Regions from separate parts of the Achromobacter sp. 1012554356 genome, predicted to be linked through region 3. Evidence: predicted binding sites of a transcription regulator. Region 3 holds the regulator's gene; each other region holds the start of a gene.

Region 1 (3,502 bases), on a different contig from region 3:
ACCTGCTGGAATCCAACGCCCCGCGCTGGCTGGGCCGCAGCGCCGGGGCGCACCTGTCGCACGCGCTGCATCGCTACGCCAGCGTCTGCAACGCCATCGCCAGCACCTCTGACGTCAGCGACGCCAAGCAGGCCGAGTGCCTGCGCGAGCGCCTGGCCCACTACAACGCCGGACTGCGCGACCTGCGCGGCGGCGCCATGGCTTACGCGCCGGACCTTGCCACCGTGGTGCCGGTGCTGGACCGCCTGCTGCACACCGCGCAGGCGGTCACGCAATCCCTGTTCGACCTCGCCGCCACCCCGGCCGCACCCGCGCACCGCGCAAGCGATGCGAGCGGCGCCCGGCAGGCCTGGCGCACGCTGCGCCAGAACCTGCGGTTCGAATCCGACGCCTTCCGTCACGCGCTGCGGGTTGGCGTGGGCGCCACCATTGCGGTGGCGCTATCCAAGACGTTCGCCGTCAACCACGGCTACTGGATGTCGCTAACGCTGGTTTTCATTCTGCAGCCCTACTTTGCGACGACCTGGCAGCGCACGGTCGAGCGCGTGGTCGGCAGTGTGGCCGGCGCCATCGGCGCCTCGTTGCTGGGACTTTTGCTCACCACACCGCTATCCGTGGCGCTGGCGGTCCTGCCCATCGCGCTGGGCACGTTCGCCGCGCGCACCGTCCATTACGCGCTTTTCACCTTCTTTTTGACGTCGCAGTTCGTGCTGGTCAGCCACATCCAGCAGCCCGAGATCTACGAGCCCACGCTCGCCGCGCTGCGCGCGTTCAACAGCGTCCTGGGCGGCATTCTGGCGCTGCTCGTGGGATTTCTGGTCTGGCCGGAAAAAGAGCCGCGGCAGCTTGCCGGCGCCTTGACGCGCGCGCTGCAGCGGCATGCGGACTACGCGCTGGCCCTGGCACAGGACAAGAGCGGCGCCGCCGCCTCCCGCGACATCGTGGGACTGCGCCGGCTTGCCTGCCTGTCGGCCGACAACGCCGAGGCGTCCCTGCAGCGGCTCCAGCAGAATCCGGTGCATCGCGACCGGAACGTGGACACCGCCGTGAACCTGCTCAACGCCATGCGCCGCATCACGGCCGCGGGCACCGTGCTGGAAATCCAGCCAGCCCTGCCGCCCGAGTCCCCTGCGGCGGCAGCCCTGCGGGACTATGGCGCCGTGCTGGCGCATGTGCTGCATCCGGAAGGCCCGGCCCCCGTGCGCGAGGCACGCGGCCTGGGCGTGCCCGCGGTCATCGCCGCCGCCGAGCCGGCGCTCGCCGCGCCGCTGGACCGCATCGCGCAGCAGGCACGGCAGATCCGCCAATTGCGCGACCGCGTGCAACGCGACCCGGCGCCGCAATAGCGGCTTGCATTGAGCCGGCGGGGTGAAACTCCAACCGGCTTGACGCGCATCAATGGGGAGCCCAGGTTAAACGGCAACCATACGGACATGGCTTGTTTAACCAAGGAGGCCCTCCATGTACCGCCGCATTTCCGTCCACCTGGACCACGGGTTTGACTGCAAGCGCCGCACCGCGCTCGCGCTGGAATTGGCCAAGCGCCACAAGGCCGAACTGGTGGGGGTCTACGCCAGCTCCGCGCCGCCGCAGTATTACTACGGCGAATCCGTCATGATGTCGCGCTCGCTCAACATCATCAAAAACCTGCAGGCGCAGAACCGGGGCGAGGTACAAAACGCCTTTCTGGAAGCCGCCGCCACTGCAGACGTACCGGCCGTCGTCCGCGCCGGCGAATCCTCGCCCAGCGCCACCGTCGCTCTGCACGGCCGTGCCAGCGACCTCATCATCGTCAGCCAGCAGAACCGCGACGACGTCGAGGCCGCGCACGAAAACGAATTCGTCGAGCAAACCCTGCTGACCGCGGGCCGTCCCGTCATGGTCGTGCCGTCCAGCGGCGAATTCCCGGTCATCGGCGATCGCGTCCTACTCTGCTGGGACGGCAGCCGCGAAGCCGCCCGCGCGCTGGCCGACGCCACCCCGCTGCTACAGGGCGCCTCGCACGTGGTCGTGCTGACCATGGACGAAGGCGCGGCCACCCGCAACATCGAATCCATCCCCTTCGAAGACCTGGCCACCTATTGCGTGGCGCACGGCATTCCCGCGCCGGACCACGTGCGCCGCGACATCAAGGGCGTCGGCGTCGGCAGCACCATCCTGAATGCCGCCGCGGATTACAGCGCGGACCTGATCGTCATGGGTGCGTACGGGCACAGCAAGTTCCGGGAATGGGCCATGGGCGGCGCCACAGCGTCCATTCTGAAGAGCATGACCGTGCCGATCATGTTCTCGCACTGACGGGGTGGCCGAACCGTAGCCGCAAAGACGCCGACGCCGCGTCCCCCAAAGGACGCGACGTCGGCGCATTCAACATCGGCACATCCGCCGACGTTACGTTCACGTCGGTAAACGGCCGCGCGGCTTCACGCCGCCACGAGGCTCGCGTCCCGCACCGGCGTCAGGACGGGTTTGCCGCCAAAGTGCGCCGTGGCGTTTTCCAGAAACAGAGCAACGGTCGCCGCTACCGCTTCGGGCGAGCGTCCCGCGCTATGCGGCGTCAGGACCACGTTGTCCAGCCGCTTCAACGCATCGGGAATGGTCGGTTCACCGTCCACCACATCCAATCCCGCGCCGGCGATGCGCTTCCCGGCCAGCGCGGCAATCAACGCGTCCGTGTCGACCACGCTGCCGCGCGCGATATTGATGAGATACCCGTCCGGACCCAGCGCCTCCAGCACGCCGGCGTCCACCAGATGATGCGTGCCCGCGCCGCCGGGCGTGGCCACCACCAGAAAATCGGACTCAGCCGCCAGCGCGCGCGGATTGTCGAAGTACGTATAGCCGCATTCCGGGCGGGCGCGGCGGTTGTAGTACCCCACGCTCATCCCAAACCCATTGGCGCCCCGGCGGGCGATTTCCAGGCCGATCGTGCCCAGCCCAAGAATGCCCAGACGCTTGCCGCTGACTTGCGGACCCATGAAGCCGCTCCAGTGCCCCTGCCGGACCCAGGCGTCGGCCTGCGGCAACCGGCGCGCGGCGCCCAGCAGCAGCGCCATCGCGTGGTCGGCCACGGACACGGCATTGGCGCCCGGACCATTCGTGACCTGGATGCCGCGCGTGTGCGCTGCGGCAAGGTCGATATTTTCATAGCCGACGCCCAGCGAGCACACGATGCTCAAGTGCGGTAGCGCGGCCATCTCGTCGGCGCGCAAGCCAGTGGCGCCGCGGGTCAGAACGGCGCGGATATCGGCGCCATGGTCCTGGATGGCCTGGGCGCGAGTCTGGTCGGTGGTGGCGAGGATCGGGCGAAAGCCCTTGGATTCAATGACGGGAAGATAGTCCCGAACGCTGTCGATCAGGATCAGTAAGGGGATGCTCATGTCGGGGCTGCGGGTATAGGTTGCTGCTGAAACCCGCAAATCTTACGCCCGACGCGGCGTACGCGCCAGGACGGGCGCCCCTTGGCGTCCATCCTGACGGGGCCAGCCGAACGCTAGCAGGC
Region 2 (3,502 bases), on a different contig from region 3:
TCGCGCGCCGCCGCAGTGAAACCCTGCAACCGACGACCCGCCCGTGGATCATTGCCGATGACGGCCACGGGCCGCCGTCTTCCGGTTTCGGACAGAAACTGTGCCACGCACGCGCCCGCCGCCTCGTGAGAAAAACCGATCAGCATGTCGACCGGATCATCGTTCCAATCCCAGGCTTCCACGACGGGAATGCGCGCCGCGCGTAACTGCGTGCGTCCCGTCGGGGTCAGCACCGTGCGCATCATGACCACGCCATCCGGCCGCCGGCCCAGGATCGCTTGCAGGGCGGACACTTCCAGCTCGGGGTCGTAGCCGCTTTCGGTCAGCATCATCTGATAGCCATGCCGGCTCAGATGCAGGCTGAGCGTCTGCAGCGCCTCCAGAAACACAGGGCTGCCCAGCGTGGGCACCGTCACCGCCACCAGTCGGCTGCGGCCGCTGGCCAGGCCTCCGGCCACCAGGTCCTGCACATACCCGGTCTGGGCGATGGCGTCGTTGATCAGTTTGACCGTGCGTTCAGGTACGTTTTCGGGGGCGTTCAGGACGCGCGACACCGTGTGCATCGACATGCCCGCCACGCGCGCGACGTCGGCAATGGTCACCCGGCCGGACCCCCGCCGAGGCGCGCGGCTGGTGGCAGGCTTGCTGCGACGCTCAGAGGGTAGGGTGGGCATGCGGCCTCGCTGGGATCAGGGTAGGCCGGATTGTACCGAGCCTAGGTGTCTGACACCCGTTGAAACGCCACCGCAAGCTGACGACGATTTCCGCCGGGTGTCAGACACCGCCCCAAGCAAACTGCCCTTCTAACGCCCCCCGGTATCAGGCGAAGTCAAGCACGATTCGGCCTTCGATCTGGCCCTGCTTCATGCGGTCGAACACGCTATTGATGTTGTCCAGGCTTTCGGTGGCGACGGTGGCGTGGACCTTGCCTTCTTCGGCAAATTGCAGCGATTCCTGCAGATCCAGCCGCGAACCCACGATGGAGCCGCGCACAGTCACGCCGTTAAGCACCATGTCGAAGATCGACAGCGGGAAATCCCCCGGCGGCAGCCCATTCAGCGAGATCGTGCCGCCCCGGCGCACCATGCCCAGCGCCTGCTCGAAAGCCTTGGGCGACACCGCGGTGATCAGCGCGCCATGCGCGCCGCCGAACTCCCGTTTCAGGTACGCGGCCGGATCCGTGGTCCGTGCATTGACGGTGACTTCCGCGCCCAGGCGGCGCGCGAAATCCAGCTTGGCGTCGTCGATATCCACCGCAGCGACGTTCAGACCCATCGCCTTTGCGTATTGCACCGCCATGTGGCCCAGGCCTCCGATCCCCGAGATGACCACCCAATTGCCAGGCCGGGTGTCCGTCATCTTCAGGCCCTTGTACACGGTGACGCCGGCGCACAGGACCGGGGCCACCTCGATGAAGCCGACGCTCTTGGGCAGCAGGCCCACGTAATCGGCGGCGGCCAGCGCGTACTCGGCGAAGCCGCCGTTGACGGAGTAGCCCGTGTTCTGCTGCTGCTCGCACAGGGTTTCCCAGCCGCCCAGGCAGTGTTCGCAATGGCCGCAAGCGGAGTACAGCCAGGGGATCCCGACGCGGTCGCCTTCCTTGACGTGGGTGACGCCAGCGCCCGCGGCGACGACATAGCCGACGCCCTCGTGGCCGGGAATGAAAGGGGGATTGGGTTTGACGGGCCAGTCGCCCTCGACGGCGTGCAGGTCCGTGTGACAGACGCCGCAGGCTTCGATCTTTACCAGGAGTTCGCCCGGACCCGGGCGCGGCACGGCGACTTCTTCGATTACCAGCGGTTGGCCAAACGCGCGTGCCACTGCGGCCTTCATGGTCTTGTTCATCACTACCTCCGAAGTCTGATCAGTTTCACTATGCTCGGCCGCTTGGTCGGCCAATACCATGATGTACATCAATTAGCGCGGGAAGGTACACCTCGTCACCGGTTCGGGGCCATATTGCCCCGGGCGAGGAAGTCGTCGTACAGTCGTTCGCAGGCGCGCCGGTCCCAGCAGCGTGTCGCCGTTGCCCAGGAGTCTTCAATGTGTGAAATCTTCATCCGCGCCACCGAGCACTCCTATGCCTGCGAAACAAGATCGCTGCGCCTGCACGGCGTGGCGACCAGCCTGCGGCTCGAGCACCTGTTCTGGCAGGTCCTCGAAGAGATCGCCGGGCGGGACGGCATGCGGGTCACGCAACTGATCGAACGCCTGTACGACGAACTGGTCGAGTACCGGGGCGAGGCCGCCAACTTCACGTCGTTCCTGCGGGTCTGCTGCCTGCGGTATCAGTTGCTGCAGGCCGACGGCCGGATCCCGCGCGACGCCAGCGTGCCGATTCAATCGCTCAATGCAAAAGCCGTGCTGGAAGGGCTGCCGCCGTCGCTGTGCGACGCCCAGCCGGTCCCGGCAAAGCGCCGCGCGGCATAAGCCGGCTGGCCAAAGCCATGAAAAAAGGGCCCGATGCAATCGGGCCCTTCATCTTTACCGCGCGCAACGGTCAGCCAGTCATCAGCCGCCAGCGCCAATCGACGCCATGGCCACTTCGCTCTGTACGATGCGGCGGATGCGCACGGCATCGCCGATACGCGAGAGCTTGCCCTGCGAATCCAGCAGCACGATCGCCAGATCGCGGCCGTTGATGCGCGCCAGCATCACCAGGCATTCGCCCGCTTCGTTGATGTAGCCGGTCTTGGACACCTTGATGTCCCAGTCGGGCTTGCGCACCAGCAGGTTGGTGTTGCGGAACGTCTGCGTGCGGTTGTTGATCTCGACCTCGTACTCCGTATCGGTGGAGTAACGGTGGATCAGCGGACGCTGCGATGCCGCGCGCAACAGGCGCGCCAGATCGTGCGGCGACGACACGTTGTTGCTGGACAGGCCGGTGGGCTCGATGAATCGCGTGCTGGTCATGCCCAGCGACTGCGCCTTGGCATTCATGGCGGCCACGAAGGCGGACAGGCCGCCGGGATAGTGGCGGCCCAGCGCGTTGGCGGCGCGATTCTCGGAGGACATCAGCGCCAGGTGCAGCATGTCGCCGCGCGACAGCTTGGTACCCACGCGCAGCCGCGACGTCGTGTGCTTGAGTTCGTCGACGTCGTCGTCGGTGATCTCAAGCATCTCGTCCATCGGCAGGTTGGCGTCCACGACGACGACCGCGGTCATCAGCTTCGAGATCGAAGCAATGGGGCGCACGACGTTTTCGTTCTTGGCGAAGATGACCGTGGAGGTTTCCAGATCTTGCACATAGGCAGTGCTGGATCGCAGCGCGGCCGCTTCGGCGCGTGCCGAGGCGGCGGGCGGCGGCATCGCGGCGCTGGCCGCGGCGGCTGCGGCAACGCGCCGGCCGCGCGCGGCCTTGTCCGCCTTGCCACCCTTGCCGCTCTTACCCGACGCGCCCGCCTTCTTGGACGGCGTGCCTTTCGCGGCGACCTGCTTGCCGCCCTTGGGCGGCGCCTTCTTGGCCGAAGAGGATTTGGGAGGCGCCTTCTTGGCGGACGGC
Region 3 (3,502 bases):
CCGGCTTGAGCATGTTGCCCGCGTCCATCGCGCCTTCGGCCTTGCCCGCGCCCACCATGGTGTGCAGCTCGTCGATGAACACGATGTTGCGGCCGTCGTCCTGGCCCAGCTCTTTCAGCACGGCCTTCAGGCGTTCCTCGAATTCGCCGCGGAACTTGGCGCCCGCCAGCAGCGCCGCCAGATCCAGCGACAGCACGCGCTTGCCGCGCAGGCTTTCCGGCACTTCGTCGTTGACGATGCGCTGCGCCAGGCCTTCGACGATGGCGGTCTTGCCGACGCCGGGTTCGCCGATCAGCACGGGGTTGTTCTTGGTGCGGCGCTGCAGGATCTGGATGGTGCGGCGAATTTCGTCGTCGCGGCCGATGACCGGATCCAGCTTGCCCTGCCGGGCGCGCTCGGTCAGGTCCAGCGTGTATTTGGAAAGGGCTTCGCGGTTGGCCTCGCCTTCCGCGCCCGAGACGTTCTCGCCGCCGCGCACGGCGTCGATCGCGGCTTCAAGGGCCTTTTTCTGCAGGCCCGCATCGCGCAGGATGCGGCCGGCCTCACCCTTGTCGTCGGCCAGTGCAAGCAGAAAGAGTTCGCTGGCGATGTAGGTGTCGCCGCGGCGGGCGGCTTCCTTGTCGGTGCGGGTCAGCACGCCCTGCAGGTCGCGGCCCACCTGGACGTTGTCTTCGCCCTGCACCTGCGGCAGCCCCTTCAGGGCGGACTCCAGCGCCGGGCCCAGGCGGTTGACCGCCACGCCGGCACGCGCCAGCAGACTGCCTGCGCCGCTGTCAGCATCCGACAGCAGGGCGGACAGCACGTGGACGGGTTCGATGTAGGGATGGTCGTTGCGGGCGGCGAGACTTTGCGCGTCCGCCAGCGCTTGTTGGAACTTGGTCGTCAGTTTGTCGAATCGCATAATGGTCGTATTGGCTTGTGGGGAGCCTGACCGATCCGTGCCGGCTGGCTCGATAACCTGAATATGTGGCCGGATGGGACAATTTCAACACCCGGCGGCCCTCATGGTTTTCTTCGACGTGCACCAGCAAACAGAGCAATGAGCATATACGTTTTTGTGTACGGCACCCTACGGGCCGGCGAAATCAACGATCTTGCCCGCGCCGCCGAGGCGCGCGGCTTGCCGGCCGCCAGCCACGTCGGACCGGCCAGCGTGCCTGGCATGCTGGTCGATTTCGGCGACTGGCCCGGCCTGATCCCCGTGGACGACGGACGGCGCGTACGCGGCGATGTCTACCGGGTGGATCCGGCGCTGATTGCCCTGATGGACGAGATCGAGGAATACGAGCCCGGCAAGCCCGGCTGCTTCGTACGCCGGACGGTTTCCGCCCGCCTGGAAGGCCCCGGCGCGACGGGTCTTCTGCCCTGCGCGTACTATCCGATCGACCCCGCGCTGCGGGCCGCGGCGGTCGATATTGCGGGGGACGACTGGATCGCTCACCGCCTTTCCAGAACAAAGCAGGACGCCCGGTAAGACACCCGTAGTAACAACGGACTACAATAGACGCCTGTCTCGTGCTTCACACCCGTTCCGGCGCCCGCCGCGCAATGGGCACTCTAAAGGTCATCGTATGCAAAAACGGGTCCCCATTGCCCCTGATGCCGCCCACTGTTCCACGTGCATGCTGGGTCACGTCTGCGTTCCCGTGGGCATGGCAGCCGCCGAAGTCGAAAAGCTGGACGAACTGGTTAAAGAGCGCGTCCGCGTGGAAAAAGGCAAGACGCTCTATTCGCTGGATCATCCGCTCGACGCCGTCTATGGCGTGCGCTTCGGCAGCCTGAAGACGCAGCTTGAAGACGCCACCGGCCAGATCCAGATCACCGGCTTTCATCTGCCCGGCGAAATCGTCGGCATGGACGGCATGCTGGACGGCAAGCACGTGTCGGCCGCCGTGGCGCTCGAAGACTCCGAGGTCTGCGTCATCCGCCTGAACGAAGTCGATCGCGTCGCGTCGCACCTGCCGTCGCTGCAACAGCAGTTCCGCCGCCTCATGAGCCGCGAGATCACCCGCTCGCACCAAATGCTGGCCTCGCTGGGGTCCATGCGGTCGGAACAGCGCCTGGCCGCGTTCCTCTTGAACCTGTCGCAGCGCTATGCCTCGCTGGGCTATTCGTCCACCGAGTTCGTACTGCGCATGAGCCGCGAAGAAATCGGCAACTACCTGGGCCTGACGCTGGAAACGGTCAGCCGTCTGTTCTCGCGATTTGCCCGCGACGGCCTCATCAAGATCAACCAGCGCGAAGTCCGCATCCTGGACCTGCCCGCGCTCAAGCAACTGCTGGGACACGAAAGCTGCTGAGCGGTCGCCGCGCCATGCGACGCCCGCCTGCCACTTCCCTGTCCCGCACCGCGCTGGCGGCATCGCTTGCCGTCGTCGCCATGCTCGCGTGCGGCGCCGCGCGCGCGCAAACGCCGCTGCCCGACCCCTACGACTACGACGAAGCCACGCCCGCGCCCAAGCGCGCGGCGCCGCTGCGCTGGCAGGCCGTTGAACTGGGCCGGCCCGGTCACCGGTACAAGATGCCGGTCTACGCCAACCGGGATCTGGCCAAGGACGACCTGCGCGGCATCAAGCAGGTGCTCATCGTCATCCACGGCGTCAAGCGCGACGCCGACAACTACTACGAAACCGCCGCCGCGCTGGTGGCCGCCGATCCCGGGCGCGCGAGCGACACGCTGGTTCTTGCCCCGCGGTTTTCCGGGTCGATCGACTCGGGTTTCTCGGGTATGGCGGCCTGGCGCAAGGCCAGCTGGGAAGACGGCCAGGAAAGCGTCCAGGCCACCGGCCGGCCTGCGCCCGTCACTTCGTTTCAGGTCCTGGACGACCTGCTGCGCAGCCTGAACGACCGCAAGCGCCTGCCAGCTCTTACCGGTCTCGTACTGGCCGGTCATTCGGCCGGCGCGCAACTGGTGCATCGGTATGCGGTGCTGAACAACGTGGACGGGGTGCTGCGCCGCGACGGCCTGGCCATGCGCTACGTCGTCGCCAACCCGTCTTCCTATCTGTACCTGACCAACGAGCGGCCACGCGCGGACGGCAAGGGTTACGCGCCGTACGAGCGCGGCATCTGCCCCACCTACAACCAGTACAAGTACGGCACCGACAAGCTGCCCGCCTACGCCCGCGAATCCGATGATTCCCGCCTTTTCGTGCGGTACGCGTCGCGCGATGTGGTCTACCTGCTGGGCGGCGCGGACAACAACCCCGAGCACCGGCTGCTGGACAAGGCCTGCGGCGCCGAAGCCCAGGGCGCCACGCGGCTGGCGCGCGGCACGGGCTATGTCCAGTACGAACACGTGCTGGCTACCCGCGGCGCCAAGCCCGTCCCCCTGCGTCACACCGCCTTCGAGGTCGGCGGCGTCGGCCACGACGGCAAGCGCATGTTCGGGTCAATCTGCGGCGTGCGGGCGCTGCTGGGCAGCGACGCCCGGGCCAGCAGCACTGCCGCGGCCTGCGACATCATCAAGCCGCGCGGCAAATAAGCCCGCCTCATCCCTAGG
Region 4 (3,502 bases), on a different contig from region 3:
CAGACGTCGCCCGGCTTGGGCAGATGTCCGAAGCGCGAGAGCAGATAGCCCGCGAGCGTGGAAAAGTCCTGGGCGTCGTCGACCAGGCCTTCGGTTTCAAGCACCTGCTCGACGTGGTGCAGGTCGGCCGCCCCGTCGATCTTCCAGGTGTTGGCGCCGTCCGCCACGATGTCGGGCAGTTCGTCCTCATCGGGGAATTCGCCGGCGATGGCTTCGAAGACGTCGATGGGCGTCACCAGCCCCTCGATGGCGCCGAACTCGTCAGCCACCAGCACGAGCTGGCCGCGCGAGCGCTTGAGGGTGTCCATGAGGCGCAGGATGCCGATCGACTCGTGCACGATGATCGGATCGCGCAGGCGGTTGCGGCGCACCCGGCCTTCGGTGATCAGGTCCGCGATCAGGTCCTTGGCGCGGCCGATGCCCAGCACTTCATCCAGCGAGCCGCGGCACACCGGGAAGAAGCTGTGCGGCGCCTCGGTGAGCTGGCGGCGGATGTTGTCGGGATCGTCGTCGATATTGATCCAGGAAACGTCCGTGCGCGGCGTCATGATGGACCGGATGGAACGCTCGGCCAGCGTCAGCACGCCGCTGACCATGTTGCGCTCTTCGACCCCGAACGCCTGGACGGCCGGGCTGCCGGCATGGGGCAGGTCGGGTTCGTCGCTGGCCGGCGGGCGCTTGCCCAGCATGCGCAGCACGGCCGAGGCGGTGCGTTCGCGCATGGGGAAGCGGGCGTCGAGCTTGAGCAGGTTGCGGCGCGCCACCTGGTTGAGCGCCTCGATGGCAACCGAGAAACCGATGGCCGCGTACAGATAGCCCTTGGGCACCTTGAAGCCGAAGGCTTCGGCCAGGAGCGAAAAGCCGATCATCAGCAAGAAGCCCAGGCACAGCACCACCACCGTCGGGTGGGCGTTGACAAAGCGCGTCAGCGGCTTGGACGCGATCAGCATGATGCCGATAGCGATGATGACCGCGATCATCATGATGGCCAGGTGGTCCACCATGCCGACGGCGGTAATCACCGAGTCCAGCGAAAACACGGCATCCAGCACCACGATCTGCGTGACGATCACCCAGAAGCTGGCGTAGACGCGCGGGCCGGACGAGCCGGTGTGCATGCTGCCTTCAAGGCGCTCGTGCAGTTCCATCGTGCCTTTGAACAGCAGGAACAGGCCGCCCACCATCAGGATCAGGTCGCGACCCGAAGGCGATAGTGGACCGATATTGAACAGGGGGGTAGTCAGCGTGACCAGCCATGACATGACGGACAACAGGCCCAGGCGCATGATGAGCGCGAGGCTCAGGCCCATGATGCGCGCGCGATCGCGCTGCGCGGGCGGCAGCTTGTCCGCCAGGATGGCGATAAAAATCAGGTTATCAATGCCCAGGACGATCTCAAGGACGACCAGGGTAAGCAAGCCGACCCACGCAGCGGGGTCCAGCAGCCACTCCATCAGGAGCTCCAGAAGTTACACGACCGGTAATCGTACATGGAAAATCCATGACATGCCGGTGACGCATCCCGTCCGTAAGCCTGATGGACAGAGGCTTTGGGCCGAATGGACTAAGGCTTGCAAGCGCCTGAATCCGGCCCGTCGGCCCGGTTCACGCGCGCCGCGCGACAGGCGCCGCGGGCATGAAAAAGCCGGCCCCCCGGCCGGCTCTTGCTTGTCTCAACAGACCCGTCGGGGGGATTAGCCGCCGACTTTGAGCGTGCCCTTCATCATGGCCCAGTGGCCGGGGAAGGAGCAGAAGAATGCGTAGTTTTCGCCAGCGGCGAGCTTGGAGACGTCGATCTTGACGGAGTCGGATTCGCCGCCGCCGATGACCTTGGTGTGGGCGATGACGCGGGTGTCGCCCGCCTTGACGTAGTCCTGCGCGAGGCCGGCGCCCATGCCGTCCGTGGCGACGCCCTGCTTGTCGGCTTCCTTGGTGAGGACCCAGTTGTGGCCCATCGCGACCTTGGCCATCTTGCCGACGTGCTTCAGGTTGACCGTGAATTCCTTGCAGCTCTTGTCGACCACGATTTCCTTGACGTTGAACTGCATGGCGTCGTTGCTTTCGACGGTGGCTTCACATTGCGCGGCCAGCACGGGCAGGCTGGAGGCGGAAAGAAGGATGGCGAGGGTGGCTTTTGCCAGCATGAAATTCTCCGATGACACAGCGGTCGATGCACGTACGCCAGCCATATGCAGACGCCGTTGCCGCCGCGGGTCAGTGTAGGACTGCCTTCTCGTCGTCCGATTGACATCCATCAACACCACCCGCGGATACCCCCCAAATCTACGGAACTTCCCCTACATATCGTAGGGCTATTAGGCCTTCGACTCTGTCAGATTGACAAACCGCAATCCACCCCCCGATGCATGTTCGTAGGATGCCCGTAAGCAAACACGACGAACAGAGTTCAGCATGCGCGGCAGTACCGCAGTACACCTTCGGGTCACAAAATACGTTCAAGCCGCGTTCATTGCTTTATGGCTTTCCTGTCTGTTCCTGGCGCAAGCGGCGCAGGCGCAACGCCTGCCTGAATTCCTGGCCAGCACACCCATCACGGACGTATTCCCCGGCGCCGACCGCTCCGGGCCCGTCGAGGGCAAGCCCGCCATTGCCCGCGTGTTTGCGGGCAATAAGCCGCTCGGCCTTGTCTACCTGACTACCGACGTGGTCAACACCCGCGGCTACTCAAGCAAGCCGATCGACGTGCTGGTGGGGCTTTCCGACAGCGGCCGCATCATGGGCGCCAAGCTGGTCGAGCACCACGAGCCCATCGTGCTGATCGGCATACCGCAAGCCAAGGTCGATCGTTTCATCCAGGGCTACGTCGGCCTGAACTTCGTCGAGTCCCCGCCCCGTCACGGCGCACCGCCGCCCGTGGACATCGTCAGCGGCGCAACGGTCACGCTGATGGTGATCGGCGACACGATCACACGGTCCGCCATTGCGGTGGCGCGCGCGCACGGCATCGACAAGTCGGGCGCGCCACGCGCCGCGGCGCAGCCGGCTGCCACCCGCGTCCTCGACGAAGACAAGGACACCGTGCAGACCTGGCAGGAACTGCTTGACGCGGGCGCCGTGAAGAACCTGCGCCTGACGCCCGACGACGTCAATCAGGCGTTCCTGCGGTCCGGCCGCAAGGACGCGGCCGATCATGGCGAGGGCGGCCCCGACGATACCTTCATCGACCTGTATGCCGCGCTGGTCAGCGCACCATCCATCGGCCGCAGCCTGCTGGGCGACATCGGCTGGCAGCGCCTGAAGGAACGCCTCAAGCCCGGCCAGCAGGCTGTGCTGGTCGCGGGCAATGGTCTCTATTCATTCAAGGGGTCCGGTTACGTGCGCGGCGGCATCTTCGACCGCATCGAGGTCATCCAGGACGAAGGCGCCTTCCGGTTCCGCGACCGCAACCACCAGCGGCTGGCCGACATCAACGCCAAGGGCGCGCCGGCGCTGCGCGAAGTCGCCCTCTTTGTCGTGCCCGAAGACGCCTCGCTCGACCCGG

The links. The regulator FNR, encoded in region 3, switches genes on or off when oxygen is low (the NO sensors DNR and NnrR bind a similar motif). The targets are predictions, from matches to a motif close to TTGATNNNNATCAA.
Region 1: the regulator FNR is predicted to act here: its motif matches at 1,386-1,399, upstream of AC6LJW_RS03720 (universal stress protein).
Region 2: the regulator FNR is predicted to act here: its motif matches at 1,904-1,917, upstream of adhP (alcohol dehydrogenase AdhP).
Region 4: the regulator FNR is predicted to act here: its motif matches at 2,245-2,258, upstream of azu (azurin).

What each region holds. Positions count from the first base shown of each region.
Region 1 is NZ_JCBANC010000005.1:57,139-60,640, reverse strand. It holds gene AC6LJW_RS03725 (FUSC family protein) at 1-1,346, shown strand, start outside; gene AC6LJW_RS03720 (universal stress protein) at 1,462-2,298, shown strand; gene AC6LJW_RS03715 (2-hydroxyacid dehydrogenase) at 2,424-3,380, opposite strand.
Region 2 is NZ_JCBANC010000042.1:44,612-48,113, forward strand. It holds gene AC6LJW_RS20340 (LacI family DNA-binding transcriptional regulator) at 1-674, opposite strand, end outside; gene adhP (alcohol dehydrogenase AdhP) at 820-1,845, opposite strand; gene AC6LJW_RS20350 (ribbon-helix-helix domain-containing protein) at 2,044-2,430, shown strand; gene pbpG (D-alanyl-D-alanine endopeptidase) at 2,512-3,502, opposite strand, start outside.
Region 3 is NZ_JCBANC010000052.1:3,359-6,860, forward strand. It holds gene clpB (ATP-dependent chaperone ClpB) at 1-901, opposite strand, end outside; gene AC6LJW_RS22515 (gamma-glutamylcyclotransferase family protein) at 1,040-1,474, shown strand; gene fnr (fumarate/nitrate reduction transcriptional regulator Fnr) at 1,572-2,300, shown strand; gene AC6LJW_RS22525 (hypothetical protein) at 2,315-3,484, shown strand.
Region 4 is NZ_JCBANC010000033.1:49,246-52,747, reverse strand. It holds gene AC6LJW_RS17705 (TerC family protein) at 1-1,454, opposite strand, end outside; gene azu (azurin) at 1,695-2,144, opposite strand; gene AC6LJW_RS17695 (4Fe-4S binding protein) at 2,413-3,502, shown strand, end outside.